DNA from 4 places in the Novosphingobium sp. HNCC26BN242 genome. Region 4 is predicted to be linked to each of the others. Evidence: predicted binding sites of a transcription regulator. Region 4 holds the regulator's gene; each other region holds the start of a gene.
What was found. The regulator LexA, encoded in region 4, represses DNA repair genes until DNA is damaged. The targets are predictions, from matches to a motif close to GTTCCNCNCTTGTTCT.
Positions count from the first base shown of each region.

Region 1: uvrA (excinuclease ABC subunit UvrA) is a predicted target of LexA. The motif match lies at 2,780-2,795, and genes of this name have one in related genera.
Region 2: radA (DNA repair protein RadA) is a predicted target of LexA. The motif match lies at 2,047-2,062, and genes of this name have one in related genera.
Region 3: AC2A1F_RS04840 (PA0069 family radical SAM protein) is a predicted target of LexA. The motif match lies at 2,304-2,319, and genes of this name have one in related genera.

Region 1 covers NZ_JBXUGM010000001.1:569,555-573,744, reverse strand. Annotated here, with positions in the region: gene uvrA (excinuclease ABC subunit UvrA) at 1-2,769, opposite strand, end outside; gene AC2A1F_RS02785 (beta strand repeat-containing protein) at 2,996-4,190, opposite strand, start outside.
Region 2 covers NZ_JBXUGM010000001.1:1,620,147-1,624,336, reverse strand. Annotated here, with positions in the region: gene efp (elongation factor P) at 1-485, shown strand, start outside; gene AC2A1F_RS07475 (inositol monophosphatase family protein) at 490-1,314, shown strand; tRNA gene AC2A1F_RS07470 (tRNA-Leu) at 1,355-1,438, shown strand; gene AC2A1F_RS07465 (hypothetical protein) at 1,443-1,916, opposite strand; gene radA (DNA repair protein RadA) at 2,077-3,444, shown strand; gene AC2A1F_RS07455 (CvpA family protein) at 3,458-4,012, shown strand; gene AC2A1F_RS07450 (iron-sulfur cluster assembly scaffold protein) at 4,014-4,190, shown strand, end outside.
Region 3 covers NZ_JBXUGM010000001.1:1,026,777-1,030,966, reverse strand. Annotated here, with positions in the region: gene AC2A1F_RS04850 (lytic transglycosylase domain-containing protein) at 1-1,686, shown strand, start outside; gene moaB (molybdenum cofactor biosynthesis protein B) at 1,676-2,203, shown strand; gene AC2A1F_RS04840 (PA0069 family radical SAM protein) at 2,329-3,396, shown strand; gene AC2A1F_RS04835 (hypothetical protein) at 3,418-3,933, shown strand; gene AC2A1F_RS04830 (long-chain fatty acid--CoA ligase) at 3,998-4,190, opposite strand, start outside.
Region 4 covers NZ_JBXUGM010000006.1:101,301-105,490, forward strand. Annotated here, with positions in the region: gene moaC (cyclic pyranopterin monophosphate synthase MoaC) at 1-391, shown strand, start outside; gene AC2A1F_RS18415 (molybdopterin molybdotransferase MoeA) at 388-1,593, shown strand; gene lexA (transcriptional repressor LexA) at 1,652-2,359, shown strand; gene AC2A1F_RS18425 (energy transducer TonB) at 2,618-3,286, shown strand; gene AC2A1F_RS18430 (ComEC/Rec2 family competence protein) at 3,349-4,190, opposite strand, start outside.

The DNA.
Region 1 (4,190 bases), on a different contig from region 4:
TTCGAGCAGCTTGCGCACGTCTTCGAAGTGCAGGCCGGTGGTGGGTTCATCGAGGATATAAAGCGTTTGCCCGGTGCTGCGGCGGGCGAGTTCCTTGGCGAGTTTGACGCGTTGCGCTTCGCCGCCCGATAGCGTGGTGGCCTGCTGGCCGACCTTGACATAGCCGAGCCCCACTTCGTTGAGCATGTGCATCCGGTCACGGATGGGGGGGACGGCCTTGAAGAACTCTTCGGCGTCCTCGATCGTCATATCCAGCACATCGGCGATGGAGTGGCCCTTGAATTTTACTTCGAGCGTTTCGCGGTTGTAGCGTTTGCCATCGCACTCCTCACACGTGACGTAAACGTCTGGCAGGAAGTGCATTTCGATCTTGATCAGACCATCGCCGGTGCACTTTTCGCAGCGGCCGCCCTTGACGTTGAAGCTGAAGCGGCCGGGTTTGTAGCCGCGCGCGGCGGATTCGGGCAGTCCGGCGAACCAATCGCGGATCAGGGTGAAGCTGCCGGTGTAAGTTGCGGGGTTAGAGCGCGGGGTGCGGCCGATGGGGGACTGGTCGATCTCGATCACCTTGTCGCAGTTTTCGAGCCCGGTGACGCGATCATGCGCGCCCGCGATCACGCGCGCACCGTTCAATGTGCGGGCGGCGACGGCGTGGAGCGTGTCGATGGTGAAGCTGGACTTGCCCGAGCCGGAAACGCCGGTGATGCAGGTGAACGTGCCGAGCGGGACCTTGGCGCTCACGTTCTGGAGGTTGTTGGCGCGCGCGCCCTCCACCCCGATGAAAAGGCCGTTGCCCTTGCGGCGCTTCTTGGGAACCTCGATCCGGCGGGTGCCGGTGAGGTATTGGCCGGTGAGGCTGTTGGGATTGTCGAGAATGTCCTGCAGCTTGCCCTGCGCGACGATTTCGCCGCCGTGGACGCCCGCGCCAGGGCCGAGATCGACCACGTGATCGGCGGTGCGGATGGCGTCCTCGTCATGCTCCACGACGATCACGGTGTTGCCGAGATCGCGCAGACGCTTGAGCGTGATGAGCAGGCGGTCATTGTCGCGCTGGTGCAGGCCGATGGAGGGTTCATCGAGCACGTAGAGCACGCCCGAAAGGCCGCTGCCGATCTGGCTGGCGAGGCGGATGCGCTGGCTTTCGCCGCCGGAGAGGGTGCCGCTGGTGCGGTCCAGGTTCAGGTAATCGAGGCCGACGTTGTTGAGGAAGCCGAGGCGCTCGTTGATTTCCTTGAGGATGGCCTTGGCGATCTGGCTTTGCTGGCTGGTGAGCTGCGCATCGAGCGCGCCGAACCATTCGACCGCGGCGGAGACGGAGAAGTGGGTGACGGTGGAGATGTCGGTGCCTGCAACCTTGACCGAAAGCGCTTCGGGCTTGAGGCGCTTGCCTTCGCAGGTTTCGCACGGTTGCGCAGTCTGGAACTTGGAGAGTTCCTCGCGCATCCACGCGCTTTCGGTTTGCAGCATGCGGCGGTTGAGGTTGCCGATCACGCCTTCGAAGGCTTTCTGGACGGTGTAGCTTTTCTTGCCGTCGATGAAGGTCAGCGGCACGGCCTTTCCTGCGGTTCCGTAGAGGATAATGACCTTCACCTCGGCGGGGAGCTGGTCCCACGGGGTGTCGAGTTTGAACCCGAAATGCGCGGCGAGGCTGGCGAGGACCTGCATGTAATAGGGGGACGGCGGGTTGCTCTTGGCCCAGGGGACGACCGCACCCTGCTTTAGCGACAGGTTTTCGTTAGGGACGACGAGTTGCGGATCGAACAGCAGCTTTTCGCCGAGGCCATCGCAGGCGGGGCATGCGCCCTGGGGGGCGTTGAAGCTGAACAAGCGTGGTTCGAGCGCGTCGATGGTGAAGCCGCTGACGGGGCAGGCGAACTTTTCGGAAAAGACAATGCGGTTGGCGGGGAGGCCGGTCTTTTTCATGCCCTTTTTGGGCTTGCCGGAGGGGCCTTCGACAGGCTCAGGCTGAGCGGGATTGGGGGCGGTTTCGCCAACATCCGCTCGTGCTGAGCTTGTCGAAGCACTCTCGCCCAACTCCGCCACTGTCGCGTCCGCCAGATCGATGTACGCCAGTCCATCGGCCAGTTTCAGCGCCTGTTCGAAGCTGTCGGCAAGGCGGGTCTGGATGCCGTCTTTCACGGCGATGCGGTCTACCACCACTTCGATGTCGTGCTTGAGTTTTTTATCCAGCGCAGGCGCGTCTTCGATGGCCATCATTTCGCCGTTGATGCGCACGCGGGTGTAGCCCGCTTTTTGCCATTCGAGCAATTCGCGGCGGTATTCACCCTTGCGGCCGCGCACGGCAGGCGCGAGGAGATAGGCGCGGGTGCCTTCAGGCAGGGCCATTACGCGGTCCACCATCTGCGACACGGTTTGTGCGCTGATCGGCAGGCCGGTGGCGGGGCTGTAGGGCGTGCCGATGCGCGCCCAGAGGAGGCGCATGTAATCGTAGATTTCGGTGACGGTCGCCACGGTGGAGCGCGGGTTGCGGCTGGTGGTCTTCTGTTCGATGCTGATGGCGGGGCTGAGGCCGTCGATGTGCTCCACATCGGGCTTCTGCATCATTTCGAGGAACTGGCGCGCATAGGCCGAGAGCGATTCGACATAGCGGCGCTGCCCTTCGGCATAGATCGTATCGAACGCGAGGCTGGATTTTCCCGAGCCGGACAGGCCGGTGATGACGATCAGGCTATCGCGCGGGAGATCGATATCGATCCCCTTCAAATTGTGTTCACGGGCGCCGCGGACGGAAATGGTGTTGAGAGACATGCGCGGCGGTGTTCCATATTTGTTCGTTTAGTGCAAGGCCCCCGCCATGCGTGTCTGCATGTGGGGAGCGCAAGTGTGCGGTGCAATATGCGCTTTGGGGGATGATCGGTTTTGACAGCACTGCTGCGTCCCCGTGAAGACGAGGACCTCAGGCGGTTAACGCTGATGTTCCGTGAACGGCATGAGGCCCCCTCCTTCGCGGGAGAGCGGGGTGGCGTTACTACGTTCAGTTCTTCTTGCCGACGGTTACGCCGGAATAAGTGGAGGCGTTGGTGGCCTGACCGCTGGGCGAATCCAGCAGGAGCGAGAAGGCTCCGCCCCATTCGGCGGCATTGAGGCCAAAGAAGGTGCCATTGAGCACGCTGCTACTGCCCACATTGGTGCCGGTGGCGCGCAAGAGGAAGGTATTGCCAACGCCGCAGCCCGGGCAATTCCCGGCGATCGATCCGCTGTAAGTGAAGCTGCCGAGGCTGCTGACCGCGTTGTTGGTGACATCGGTGGCGTTGAGGCTGAGTACGACATTACCAGTGCCTGCACCGAAATTGGCAGTGAACGCGCTCGTGCCCGAAAGCGAAGCTTCGCGCTGTGTGGTGCCATTACGGCCGTAGCCGTAAACTACGCCATTGTAGCTGGCGCTGCCGGTGCGCGGGATCTGGAAATCGGGGGTGATGCCGCCGAAGGGCACGTAATAGCGCGTGGCGACTTCGCGCCCACCGACAGTATCGGTGCGCACCACTTCCGCAAAACTGGTGTAGGTGAGCGCAATGGCCGGATTGGCCGCGCTGGGTTTGAATACGCGGGCGGTGTAATCTGCGCCACGATAGACATCGAAGGTGGTGGTGCTTTCAGCAGTGCGAAGATCGGCTGCGGCCAGTGTCTGATCCAATTGCTTGGCATTGCCGAAATTGATGCCGCTGGTGTTGGAGCGCAGGATATAGGATTTGTCGGTGGGGTTGTAGGTGACCTCGACATTGCTGTCATTCAGCGTCTGTTCGGCGGGGCTGAGGCCGTTGACGACATAATATTGCGCGCTGTCACCACTGAGCACGGTGGTCGCGGTCAATGACGCAAGGCCGCCTTGCGAGGCACCCGTATCAGCACCGCGCCCGCCGGTAAGCGTGGCTGCCATGACCGCGCCGCCCGTGCTGCTGGCCTGGACCACCGCGCCAACCTGTTCAGCCGCCGGGCCATAGAGCCGGCCGTTGAGTGTGCCGCTGTAGTCCGTGGTGCCATCGAAGGTTATGGTGCCGGTGATGCTGTTGGCCGAGGCCGAGAGGGTGCCGTTGCCGGTCCAGTTGCCGGTGTCAGTCTGGGTGCCAGGCAGGTTGCTGGCGATGCCGGGGATGGCATTGCCCACGGTATAGGCGCCCAGCGTGCTAATCGCCCCGCTCTGGAAATTGAGGTTGAGGCTGCCCTGCCCG
Region 2 (4,190 bases), on a different contig from region 4:
AGCATACCCAGCCCGGCAAGGGCGGTGCGTTCATGCAGGTCGAGATGAAGAACCTCATCGACGGCCGCAAGACCAATGTCCGCTTCCGCAGCCAGGACACGATTGAACGCGTGCGCCTCGATACCAAGGACTTCCAGTTCCTCTATGCCGAGGGCGATGATCTGGTGTTCATGGACGTCGAAAACTACGACCAGATCACGCTGCCTTCCGATCTTCTGGGCGATGCCGCAGCGTTCCTGCAGGACGGCATGACCGTGCTGCTCGAAATGTATGACGAGCGCCCGATCTCGGTGCAATTGCCTGATCAGGTCGAAGCCACCATCGTTGAAGCCGATGCCGTGGTTAAGGGCCAGACCGCCTCGTCGTCCTACAAGCCTGCCATTCTCGACAACGGCGTGCGCGTGATGGTGCCGCCCCACATCGGCAGCGGCACGCGCATCATCGTCGATGTCTATGAACGCACTTACGTCGGCAAGGTGGGCTGATTAGATGGCAGCCATTTCAGGCCTGATGCGCGTGATAGAGCGCGCGGCGCGCAAGGCGGGCGGCCGCCTGCGCCGCGACTTTGGCGAGATCGAGCATCTTCAGGTCAGCAAGAAAGGCCCGGCAGACTTCGTCTCAAAGGCCGATCAGCATTCCGAACGCACGCTGTGGGATGAATTGCGCGTGGCCCGACCGGGCTGGGGCTTCCTGATGGAAGAGGGCGGTGAAATTCCGGGTGAAGAGGGCAAGCCCCGCTTCATCATCGATCCCTTGGATGGCACCACCAATTTCCTCCACGGTATCCCGCACTTTGCCATTTCCATCGCGGTGCAGGAACCCAAGCTGGATGGGTCGGGCTGGGGCGATGTTACCGCAGCGCTGGTCTACCAGCCGATCACGGACGAAAGCTTCTGGGCCGAAAAGGCGCAAGGGGCATGGCTGCAGGACCGCCGCCTTCGCGTCTCGGCGCGCCGCCATATGGATGAAGCGCTGATCGCCACCGGCATTCCCTTTGCGGGCCGCGGCGATATCAACGAATGGGCACGCATCTACGCCGAACTCGGGCCGCGTATCGCCGGAATCCGCCGCTTCGGGGTGGCCTCGCTCGATCTGGCATGGGTCGCTGCGGGCCGATTCGATGGCTTCTGGGAAAGCGGCCTCTATCCTTGGGACACCGCTGCGGGCTGCCTGCTGGTGCGTGAAGCAGGCGGGTTCGTCTCTGACTACAAGGGCCGTTCGCAGCCGATCTGCGACGAGACGGTGCTTGCCGGAAACGACGCGCTGCATTCAAAGCTGCACAAGTTGCTCGTCGGCGCACTCCGTAACGCTTGACCGATCACGATGGCACTGGCTAAGGGCCGTGCCATCATATGCCCCTGTGGCGGAATGGTAGACGCGAACGACTCAAAATCGTTTGTAGCAATACGTGCCCGTTCGAGTCGGGCCAGGGGCACCATTTCCTATTCCGGCTTTTCCGAGCCGGACCGCGCGGCCGATTGCGCGGCCAGCGCCTCGATTTGCGCCAATGTGGGCCGCATGGGTCCTTGTGCAATGCGCTTGCGTTTTTCTGCTTCCAGCATTTTAAGATAGGCCGCGCGCTGGGCCGGAGTCATGCGGGCCAGCGCCGCCTGATCGACTTCCACAATGATCGGTGACTGCCCGGTCGACATACCCGCCAACACAAGCCCACCATCGCTGGGGCCGCTGCTATCCATCGGCTCATCGAACCGGTCGTCGAACCCGCTTGACCGGAACTGCTTGGCCTTGTCGCTGCGTTTGTCGACCAGTTTTGGGCCGCCCTGCTTGGCTTTTTCGGCGCGCTTCAGTTCCGCGTTCTGCTGGCTTTTGGCCATGGCCTCCTGCGCCTCGCCATCAGCGAACAGCGCAATCAGCACCGAAATCGCCAGCGTCAGCGCTGCGAAGTGCCGGTACATTTTCGGCTCAATGCCAAGAAGGTGAGGTGATCTGCGGGCCATCGACCGCCTGCATAGTCAACGCACGTTAAGGATGCTGCCAGCCTTCATGGTTAAGCAATTGCTGCCACATCGGCCAAGTCTGGCTTGCGTTCCACCTATGTTCTGATAATCGGTTGCGATGGCCAAACCCAAACGCCGCTATGTCTGCCAAGCCTGTGGCAGCGTGACAAATCGCTGGCAGGGCCAGTGCGCCGATTGCAGCGAATGGAACACGCTGGTCGAAGAAGCGCCCGAAACGATCTTCTCGGCCAAGCATGACCTGTCGAGCGGGGGCCGCCGCGTCGCCTTCGTCAACCTGAACGAACCGGTTACCCTGCCGCAACGTCGCACCACCGGCATTGCCGAATTTGACCGTGCGCTGGGTGGCGGCCTCGTGCCCGGTTGCGCCATCCTGATGGGCGGCGATCCCGGCATTGGCAAGTCCACGCTGCTGCTGCAGGCTTCTGCGAAAGTCGCGATGTCGGGCGGCTCGGCCGTCTACATCAGCGGAGAGGAGGCGTCTGACCAGATTCGTCTGCGGGCTGATCGTCTGGGGCTGGGCCAAGCCCCTATCCAGCTCGCCGCCGCCACATCGGTGCGCGATATCCTGACAACGCTGGGCACCATGCCAACGCCCGACCTGCTCGTGATCGATTCGATCCAGACCATGCACTCCGATCAAATTGAAGGTGCACCCGGCACGGTCAGCCAGGTCCGCGGCTGCGCGTTTGAACTGATCCGCTATGCCAAGGAAACCGGTGTTTCGCTGGTCCTCGTCGGCCATGTCACCAAGGACGGCTCGATTGCCGGCCCACGCGTGCTGGAACACATGGTCGATGTGGTGATGAGCTTTGAAGGCGAACGCAGCCATCAGTACCGCATCCTGCGCGCAATCAAGAACCGCTTTGGCGCAGTCGATGAAATCGGCGTGTTCGCGATGGCCGGGGCAGGGCTGGAAGAGGTCGGCAATCCCTCGCTGCTGTTCCTGTCGGGCCGGGAAGATCAGGTGCCGGGCAGCGCCGTGTTCCCCGCGCTTGAAGGCACACGGCCCGTACTGGTTGAAATTCAGGCGCTCACCGTTCGCCTTGCCAGCGGAGCCACCCCGCGCCGCGCCGTGGTGGGCTGGGATTCAGGTCGCCTTGCCATGTTGCTGGCCGTGCTTGAGGCGCGCTGCGGGCTCAATTTCTCCACCGCCGAAGTCTATCTCAATGTTGCGGGCGGCTACCGGTTGACCGATCCTGCTGCAGACTTGGCCGTTGCCGCCGCGCTGGTCTCGGCCCTGTCGGATCGACCCCTGCCGTCTGCCTCGATCTGGTTCGGCGAAATTTCGCTGGCCGGTGAAGTCCGCCCGGTGGCCCACACCCCCGTCCGCCTGCGCGAAGCGGCCAAACTCGGCTTCAAGCTGGGCTGCGGGCCCGAGGCGGGGGCCGAAAAAGTCGAAGGCCTGCGCTATTCGCCGCTCCGCCTGCTCCCAAATCTGATTGACCGCATAATGGGCGGGTCATAGGACCTCGCAGGACATGACCGGTTTTGATTATGTAGTCCTGATCCTTGTCGGCATCGGTGCCGTCGGCGGCTTCCTTCGCGGGTTCGTCGAAGAAGTCCTGTCGCTTGCCGCTTGGTGTCTGGCCTTGCTGGCCGTGCATTACCTCCACGAAGACCTGACCGTCTGGCTCTCCGCCCATTTGCCGACCGAGACGGGCGCGGGCGTGCTGGCCTTTGCGCTGCTGTTGCTCGGCCCCTACATCGCAACCCGCATGATCGCGCGGCGCATGGGCAGTGCCAGTCGCGATTCGGTGGTGGGTCCAATTGATCGCCTGCTCGGGTTCGGCTTTGGCGCACTGAAGGGCTTTATCATTGTCGTGCTGGGCTATTCGATCACGGTGTTCGGCTATGATCTGGCGTGGGGCGCAGATGGCCGCCCGCAATGGATCACGCAGGCCCGTACATATCCGCTGCTCAATGCCGCCAGTGAGGAATTGCTCACGCTGATCTCCGAACGGCGCGAACAGGCCGCAGATCAGGCGCGCGAGGCGACCCGCAACAAGGCCCGCAAACAAGCGCTGGGTGACTAAGATGAGCGCCAGTGTTTCGAGTGGGGGTCGGAGGCTCTACACGCCCGAAGTGCTGGCCGCCGCGATGGAGCTTGCCGCCTTCCCATGGCGCGATGATCTGCCCTACACCGGCACGGCTCGCTCCCGCAGCTGCGGCAGCACGCTCGATCTTGCGCTCGAAACCGATGCTGTCGGCGCA
Region 3 (4,190 bases), on a different contig from region 4:
TTCCGTGGCCGCGCCGCCCGCACAGCAGTGCCCACCCTGCTCAGCGCGGATGATCGCGGGTATTACAAGACGCTGTTCACCGCGATCGATCAGCAGGATTGGACGAAAGTTCAGGCGCTGTTCGCCCAGCGCGCCGATGGCCCGCTCCACGCCGTGGCCCGCGCGCAATACATGCTTGCCGCCACTTCGCCCAAGGCTGAACTTGCGCCGCTTACCGAGGTTCTGACCAAAGCCCCGGACCTGCCTTGGGCCGAACAGCTTAGCCGTCTTGCGCTCAAGCGCGGAGCCAGCGAATTGCCGGACCTGCCGCAGGCACAACGCCTCGTTTCCCTGCCCACCGTATCGAAGCGCATTCGCCCGCGTTCGATCGATGATGGCACGATGCCTGCCAGCGTCGCCGCCGCGATTCAGGATAGCATCAAGTTCGATGATCCCGTCGGCGCGCGTGTCCTGCTCGATGGCGTCGATGCCACGCTGTCGTCGGAAGCCCGGGCCGAATGGCGACAGAAGGTGGGCTGGGCATTTTACATCGAAAATGACGATGCCACCGCCCGCGCCATTTCGCTTACCGCAGAAGAGGCCAACGGGCCTTGGGTGTCCGAAGCCATGTGGACGGTGGGTCTGGCAAGCTGGCGGTTGGGTGATTGCCTTGCCGCCGCCGATGCTTTCGAAAAAGTCGCAGGTTCGGCTCACAACGATGAACTCGCATCGTCCGCACATTATTGGGCCAGCCGCGCATGGACGCGCTGCCGCAAGCCGGAAAGGGTTTCTGCCAGCCTGCGCAGCGCCTCGCGCTATCGCGATACACTTTATGGCATGATGGCGGCCGAGGCTCTTGGCCTGCGCGATGCGCAACCCGCTTCCGCTCCCGATTTTTCGGCAAGCGATTGGCAGGCGCTGCGCGATGTGCCGAATATTCGCACCGCCGTGCAACTTGCTGAAATCGGCAAGGACGGTCTGGCTGACGAAGTGCTACGCCATCAGGCCCGCATCGGCGCGCCCGGCCAATATGCCCCGCTATCGCGCCTTGCCCGCGATCTGGGTCTTCCTTCCACGCAGCTGTGGATGGCCTATAACGCGCCTTCGGGCGCGCGCCCGGACGAAGCGGCCCGGTTCCCGGCGCCAAAGTGGACGCCTGCCACCGGGTGGCGCGTCGATCCCGCGCTGCTGTTTGCGCATTCGCTGCAGGAATCGAACTTCCGCACATCGGTGGTCAGCCCTGCTGGAGCCAAGGGCCTGATGCAGCTGCGCCCCGGCACTGCGCGCGATATGGCCAAGGTTGATCCGGCCATGGCCGGGCGCGATACGCAGCTTGATTCGCCCGACATCAACCTCGCGTTCGGCCAGCAATATCTGCAGCACTTGCGCGATAGCGATGCCACGCAGGGCCTCCTGCCCAAAGTGATGGCAGCATATAACGCAGGGCCACTGCCAATCAGCCGCTGGAACACCGAAATTCGCGGCGGCACCGATCCGTTGCTGTGGATGGAATCCATTCCCTATTGGGAAACGCGCGGTTATGTTGCCATCGTGATGCGCAACTACTGGATGTATGAACGGCAGGCCGGTGGCCCCTCGGAAAGCCGCATCGGGCTGGTCCAGGGCATGTGGCCCAAGTTTCCGGGCCTTGGTGGTTCTGAAAACGTCCGGCCTGAAAACGTAAAGGTCGCATGGCGTGGCAATTGATACCTCGCGTGAATTCAAGCCTATCAACATCGCCCTGCTGACTGTTTCAGACACGCGCGGCCCGGCGGAGGATACTTCGGGCGACATTCTGGCCGAGCGGATCAAGGCCAAGGGCCACAAGCTGATCGCCCGCGCCATTGAAAGGGACGAGGCAGACCGCATCGTCAGCCGGTTGAACAACTGGATCGATGATCGCGGTGTTGATGCCGTTGTCATCACCGGCGGCACTGGCTTGACTGGGCGTGACGTTACACCCGAAGCGCTAGACCGCGTGAAAACCCGCGATATTCCGGGCTTTGGCGAGCTGTTCCGCTGGCTATCCTTCAAGACCATCGGCACCAGCACGATCCAGTCCCGCGCCTGCGCCGTGGTGGCCCGCGGAACCTATATCTTCGCGCTCCCCGGATCGAATGGCGCGGTGAAGGACGGATGGGACGGCATCCTTGACGAACAACTCGACAGCCGCAACCGTCCCTGCAACTTTGTGGAACTGATGCCGAGGCTGCTGGAAAAGTAGGTTTTTCCAAGACCATTTGGCTTTCGCACTGTACTTTCCCATACATCCATTCGGGAAGCGTCCAGATTTGAAAGGATAATCGTCGGTCACTTGCACAATCGTTCTGCTTATGTTCTAACTGCACCATGTCCATCCATGGCAGAGGCGCGCAATCAAGCAATGTCCCCACCCGCTTCGGGCTCGCCACGCGTGAGGCTGATGGCGATTGGCTTGACGGGCGCGAGGACGTTGACGGTCCCGGCCCCAAACTGCGCACCACCATCACCGAAGAGCATCCGCGCTCGATTCTGACGTTTAACACATCGCCCGACATTCCGTTCGACCGTTCGGTCAATGCCTATCGCGGCTGCGAACATGGCTGCATCTATTGTTACGCGCGGCCCAGCCACGCCTTCCACGATCTGTCTCCCGGCCTTGATTTCGAAACAAAGCTCTTTGCCAAACCCGATGCAGCAAAGCTCCTGCGGCAGACTTTGGCAAAGAAGGGCTATGTCCCGGCCCCCATCGCCATGGGCACCAATACCGATCCCTACCAGCCCATCGAAGCGCGCTACCGGATCACGCGGGCCGTGCTCGAACTGTGCCTGGAACTGCGCCACCCGGTGACGATCACCACCAAGTCAGCCCGTGTGCTCGACGATCTGGATCTGCTGGCAGAACTGGCGCGGCATCGGCTGACGGCGGTGGGCGTGTCGGTCACCAGCCTCGATCCGCGCCTGTCAGGCCTGCTCGAACCGCGCGCAAGTTCGCCTCTCAAGCGTCTCGACGCGCTGGAAAAACTCGTATCGGCGGGAATACCGACGCATGTCTCGGTCTCACCCATCATCCCCGCGATAACCGACCAGTTCATCGAAGGCATCCTCGCCGCCGCTGCCGAACGTGGCGTGCGCTCTGCCAGTTGGATCATGCTGCGACTGCCCCACGAAGTCGCCCCGCTGTTCCGCGAATGGCTGGACACGCACTTCCCCGATCGCGCGGCCAAGGTCATGTCCATCGTCCAGTCGGTGCGCGGTGGGAAGGACAATGACTCGCAGTTTTTCACCCGCATGAAACCCCAAGGCACCTGGGCCGATCTCACCCGCACCCGCTTCCGCATCGCCTGCCGCAAACACGGCATTGGCAAGGCGCATGTCGATCTCGATTGCTCTCAATTCATCGCACCGGCCTTGGACGGGCAATTGCGGCTGTTATAGTGCGATTGATGGAGGTGGTCTATGGTGTTGAAATTCCTGGCTTTAGGAGCAATCATGCTCACCTCGGTGCCCGCCGCAGCGCTGCCTGAGAGCATCCCCTCACCGCCGACACCGGCCCCCGCTTCGGAAAAGCGCGAACGGCCCAAACCTTGCGCACAAGGCTGCCTGAACCCGATCGAAGCAGTCACCTTTGCCTCCTACCTTGGCGACCGCGCTGGAGTGGCCGGGGAATTTGCCCTGCCAATCAAGGCCGTAGGCTTTGAAAAGGAGCGCGTTTTCCTCAATTCCGAAACCGATTACCGCGATCGCAATTGCCTCACCGTCGTCATGCCGATGGCCACAGCAAAGGCGATGGCAGGCAGTGCCGATCCCGAAGCGGTGCGCAAGCACTTCGAAGGCCGCCGCGTGATCGTGCGCGGCATTGCCAAGCAGGTTCGCGTTGATTTTACCGACAATGGTCAGCCGACCGGCAAGTATTACTATCAGGTCCACTTGCCGGTCGGATCGCCCAACCAGATCATCCGCTTGCCGGGCTAACGTTTGGCGATTGTATCGCCCGCCCGCACGCGGTTTGGTGCACCTAGGTGCATCTAGGTGCACTTCAGGCGACTTCGCTCCAAGTATACTCACGGAACTGATCGCGAAGGTCTTTCTTGCTGATCTTGCCAGTGCCGGTGTGCGGGATCTGGTCAACGAAAGCGACCGCATCGGGCACCCACCACTTGGCAACGTGTTGAGACAGGAAGGCTTTCAGCTCCGTCTGCGTCACTTGCATGCCCGGCTTGGTCACCACT
Region 4 (4,190 bases):
TGCGCGCGGCCTGATTCGCATGTCCGCAGCCACACTTGAGGCCATCCGCGCAGGCGATGCTCCCAAAGGTGACGTGCTAGGCACCGCGCGGCTTGCCGGGATCATGGCCGCAAAGAAGACCGCCGAATTAATCCCGCTGTGCCACCCGCTCGCGCTCGATGCGGTAAATGTTGATTTCACCTTCGTTGAAGCTGGCGTCGAATGCACCGCCACGGCCACGCTGACGGGCCGCACCGGTGTGGAGATGGAAGCCCTGACCGCTGTCTCGGTCGCGCTGCTGACGGTCTATGACATGGCCAAGGCGCTGGACAAGGGCATGGTCATCGAAGGCGTGCGCCTGATCGAAAAGCGCGGCGGCAAATCCGGCATCTGGCGCGCTGACGACGCGTGAAGACGCCTCCCCTTCCCCTTGCCGAAGCCCAAGCGCGTTTGCTCGCACTCGCCCCGACCTTGCCGGTAGAGCAACGTGCGGTGGCTGAATGCCTCGGCCACTACCTCGTGCAGCCGCTTGCCGCCCGCCGCACGCAGCCCGCAGCGCCGCTATCTGCGATGGATGGCTATGCCCTGCGCAGCGCCGATCTGCCCGGCCCGTGGCAGGTGACCGGCGAAAGTGCAGCTGGCCATCCGTTTGAGGGCGTGGTCGGCACAGGCGAAGCGGTGCGCATCAGCACCGGCGCTATTGTCCCGAACGGCGCTGACATGGTCCTGATCCAAGAAGATACGGCGCGCGATGGCGCAACTCTGCGCTTCACCGGCACACTGCCTGAGCCGCTGGAGCGCCATATCCGTCCGGCCGGCATGGATTTCGCTGCCGCTGCTGAATTGATCCCGGCAGGCACGCGCATAAGCCCGGCGCAGATTGCACTGGCCATTGCGGGCGGGCATAGCCATCTGCCGGTGCGGCGGCGGCTCAAGCTCGCCGTGATCGACAGCGGGGATGAACTGGTGCCGCCTGGACAAGACGCTGGGCTCCACCAGTTGCCCGCCAGCAATGGCCCCATGCTGTGCGCGATGGCCGCAGCCTTGCCGGTTGAAATTCGAGCACTTGGCCCGATCCCTGATCAACTGCAGGCGCTGGCGACAGCTTTCGACAGCGCCAGCGATGCCGACATCATCGTGACCAGCGGTGGCGCTTCGGTCGGCGATCACGATCTCGTCCGGCCCGCGCTTGAAGCCGTTGGGGCCAAGCTGGATTTCTGGCGCGTCGGGATCAAGCCGGGCAAGCCGTTGCTCGTGGCGCGCCGTGGAGCGCAAGTGATCCTTGGACTGCCGGGCAATCCCGCCTCGGCCTTTGTCACCGCGTTCCTTTTCCTGCTACCCCTGCTGCGCGCCAGCGCCGGTGCAGCGGCCCCGCTGCCATGGACAATTCCGGCGCGATTGGCCGCACCGTTGGGCAAAGGTGGCAGTCGCATGGAATTCCTTCGCGCCGTCTGGGATGGGGCCAACGTGGCGCTCGATCCGCTGCAGGATTCAGGCGCACTGTCACCGCTTGCCCGCGCCAATGCGCTGGTTGTGCGCGAAGCCTGGGCCGAAGCCAAAGCGGCAGGAACGGATGTTCCGGTTTACCTGCTCGAAAATGGCGGAATTGCTTGACGTCGTGAAATAGGTTGCTTATCCGTTCCGTATTCGTTCACCCGCGGAGGAACCGCCAATGTTGACGCGCAAGCAGCATGAACTGCTCACCTTCATCCAAATCCGGTTGGAGGAATCGGGCATTTCCCCTTCGTTCGAAGAAATGAAGGAAGCGCTCGATCTCAAATCGAAGTCCGGTGTCCATCGCCTGATCTCCGCACTGGAAGAACGCGGCTTCATCCGCCGCCTGCCCAACCGCGCGCGCGCGCTCGAAGTCCTGCGCCAGCCTGATAGCTCGGTGACCAAGCCGAGTAGCACAGCGCCAGTGCGTACTGCCGCAAATGCCAACACCACGCTCACCCCGCTGCGCACCGCACCCAAGGCCGCTCCCGCTCCCGCCAACGATGTGATCGAATTGCCGCTGCACGGGAAGATCGCCGCCGGTATGCCAATCGAAGCGTTCGAAACCGCGGCAACGCTGCCGGTGCCCGCGGCCCTGCTCGGCGCTGGAGAGCATTACGCGCTTGAAGTGTCCGGGGATTCGATGGTTGAGGCCGGAATTTTTGATGGCGACTATGCCCTTGTCCGCAAGACCGATGTTGCCCGCGATGGCGAAATCGTGGTTGCGCTGGTGCGTGGTGAAGAAGCCACACTCAAGTACCTCCACCGCGAAAAGGGCATGATCCGCCTCGATCCGGCCAACGCGGCCTATGATCCGCAGTTCTACCGGCCCGATGAAGTGGCCGTGCAGGGCAAACTGGCGGGCCTGCTGCGGCGCTACCACTAAGGGGTTTGGCGGCGACAAAGCGCTGTTGCCTGCTGGTTATAAATCTTCAGATGCCGTTCGCCGAGACAATCGGCGGGCGGCATTTGTGTTTATCCGGGATTCGTTATGCTAAATATCAATCTATTTGGTTGAGATTCTTCTAGCAAGGCGTTCGGCTTTGATATAGTTTCTATCGTTACCGAATGCCCCACACGGGGCGCCCCCTTCCGGGACGGCCCGCCAGAACCTGGGGCGTCGGCAACGGAAGAGGTGTTGCCAATGGCTTATTCAGCAGAAAATTCCCGGCAGCGACAAACGCAAACCTTCATCGCCGTAGCGTTGCTTCACGGCGTGGCGATCTGGGCCATCACGTCTGGCTTTGCCAGCGGGATCGTCAAGATCGTGAAGGACCCCTTTATTGCGCAACAGTGGAAGGACGATGAGGTAAAGATCACTCCCATCGCCCCACCGCCGGACATCAAACCGGCACAGAAACCGCAAGATACCCCGCTGGTCGCTCCCAAGCCTGACATCATACTCGGCCCCGTCGATCCGGGCATCGGGTTGAAACCGGTCGAGATCATTCCGATCGTGCCGGTTGAAGTGGGGCCATTCGTCCCGCCCGAAGTGAAGCCCTCGCCTTCTGCCAGCTTCGCCGCGCGTGGTGCCTCTCCCAAAGGTTCGCCGGGATCGTGGGTCTCGGACCGCGACTATCCGAGCGCCGCGATCCGCGAAGAGCGCGAGGGGTTGACCCGGTTCCGCCTGACCATCGGCACTGACGGCCGGGTGACCGGGTGCGAGGTTACCGGTTCGAGCGGATCGGCCGATCTTGATGCCGCTACCTGCGCGAAAGTCAGCAGCCGCGCCCGCTTCATCCCCGCGATGGGTGGCGATGGCCTGCCGATGAGCGGGAGCTACAGCGGCTCGATCCGCTGGGTGCTGCCGTAACTATCCGGTCGGGCACTTGCACATCAATCGATGCCGGTGCCCGGCCACTTGGAACCTACGAATTATTTGGCAGACAGTAAAGCTCCAGACGCGCTGTCGGAAGCCGAGGTGGCTGGTTTGACGGGCTTTCTGAATGTTGGCGGCGGTGGTTTGCGATACCATCCATGCTCGCCTTGCGTTTCGGCCACTGTCCGCACGCGGCCCGTTGTCAGATTGATCGACAGGCCTCCCGTATTTGCCAGCATGACACGGTCGGCCTTGAGCATTTTTGCCCGGCAAGAATAGGGCAAGCGACGATCCGCAACCACGATATCGGCGCGCTCGCAGGCTGCGGCGAGCGCCATGTCATCGATGTAGTTGCGGCTCCGCGCCACCAGCAAGATGAACTGCCGACCGCCACGCTGCAACCGTGCGACACAGAAGTCATCGTTGCAGCGGGCACCAGACCAGCGGTCAATCGGGCGCAGTGTGCCTTCCATACCAGCCAGTTCGAGCAAGTTGTCGCGCATGTATTCCCCCCTGCCCATGCGCAGCACGATCAGATCATCACCCGCCCCGGTCAGGCCGACGTGATGCCCATCGCCAGTGACGAGAATGTCCGGGGTCGGCGTGAGCACCATGGCTAGGACCGCCAGCGCTGCGGGGACCGCTCCCCACAACCGCACTTTTCCTGTCCACAATGCGAGCCACAACATTCCGGCAATGAACAGCGCGAACGTCCAAGGCGCGATGGCCGGGAGCATCGTCACCGCACCGGGCCTTGCCGCCACGAAATGGGCCAGCGCGAGCAGCAGCTCGAGGCTTTTGCCTGCCAGCCACCATGCCGGTGCGCCGAACCCCACACTGTCCAGCAGCAAGGCAAGGCCGATCAGCGGCATCGTGACGAAAGTGGTGAGCGGGATGG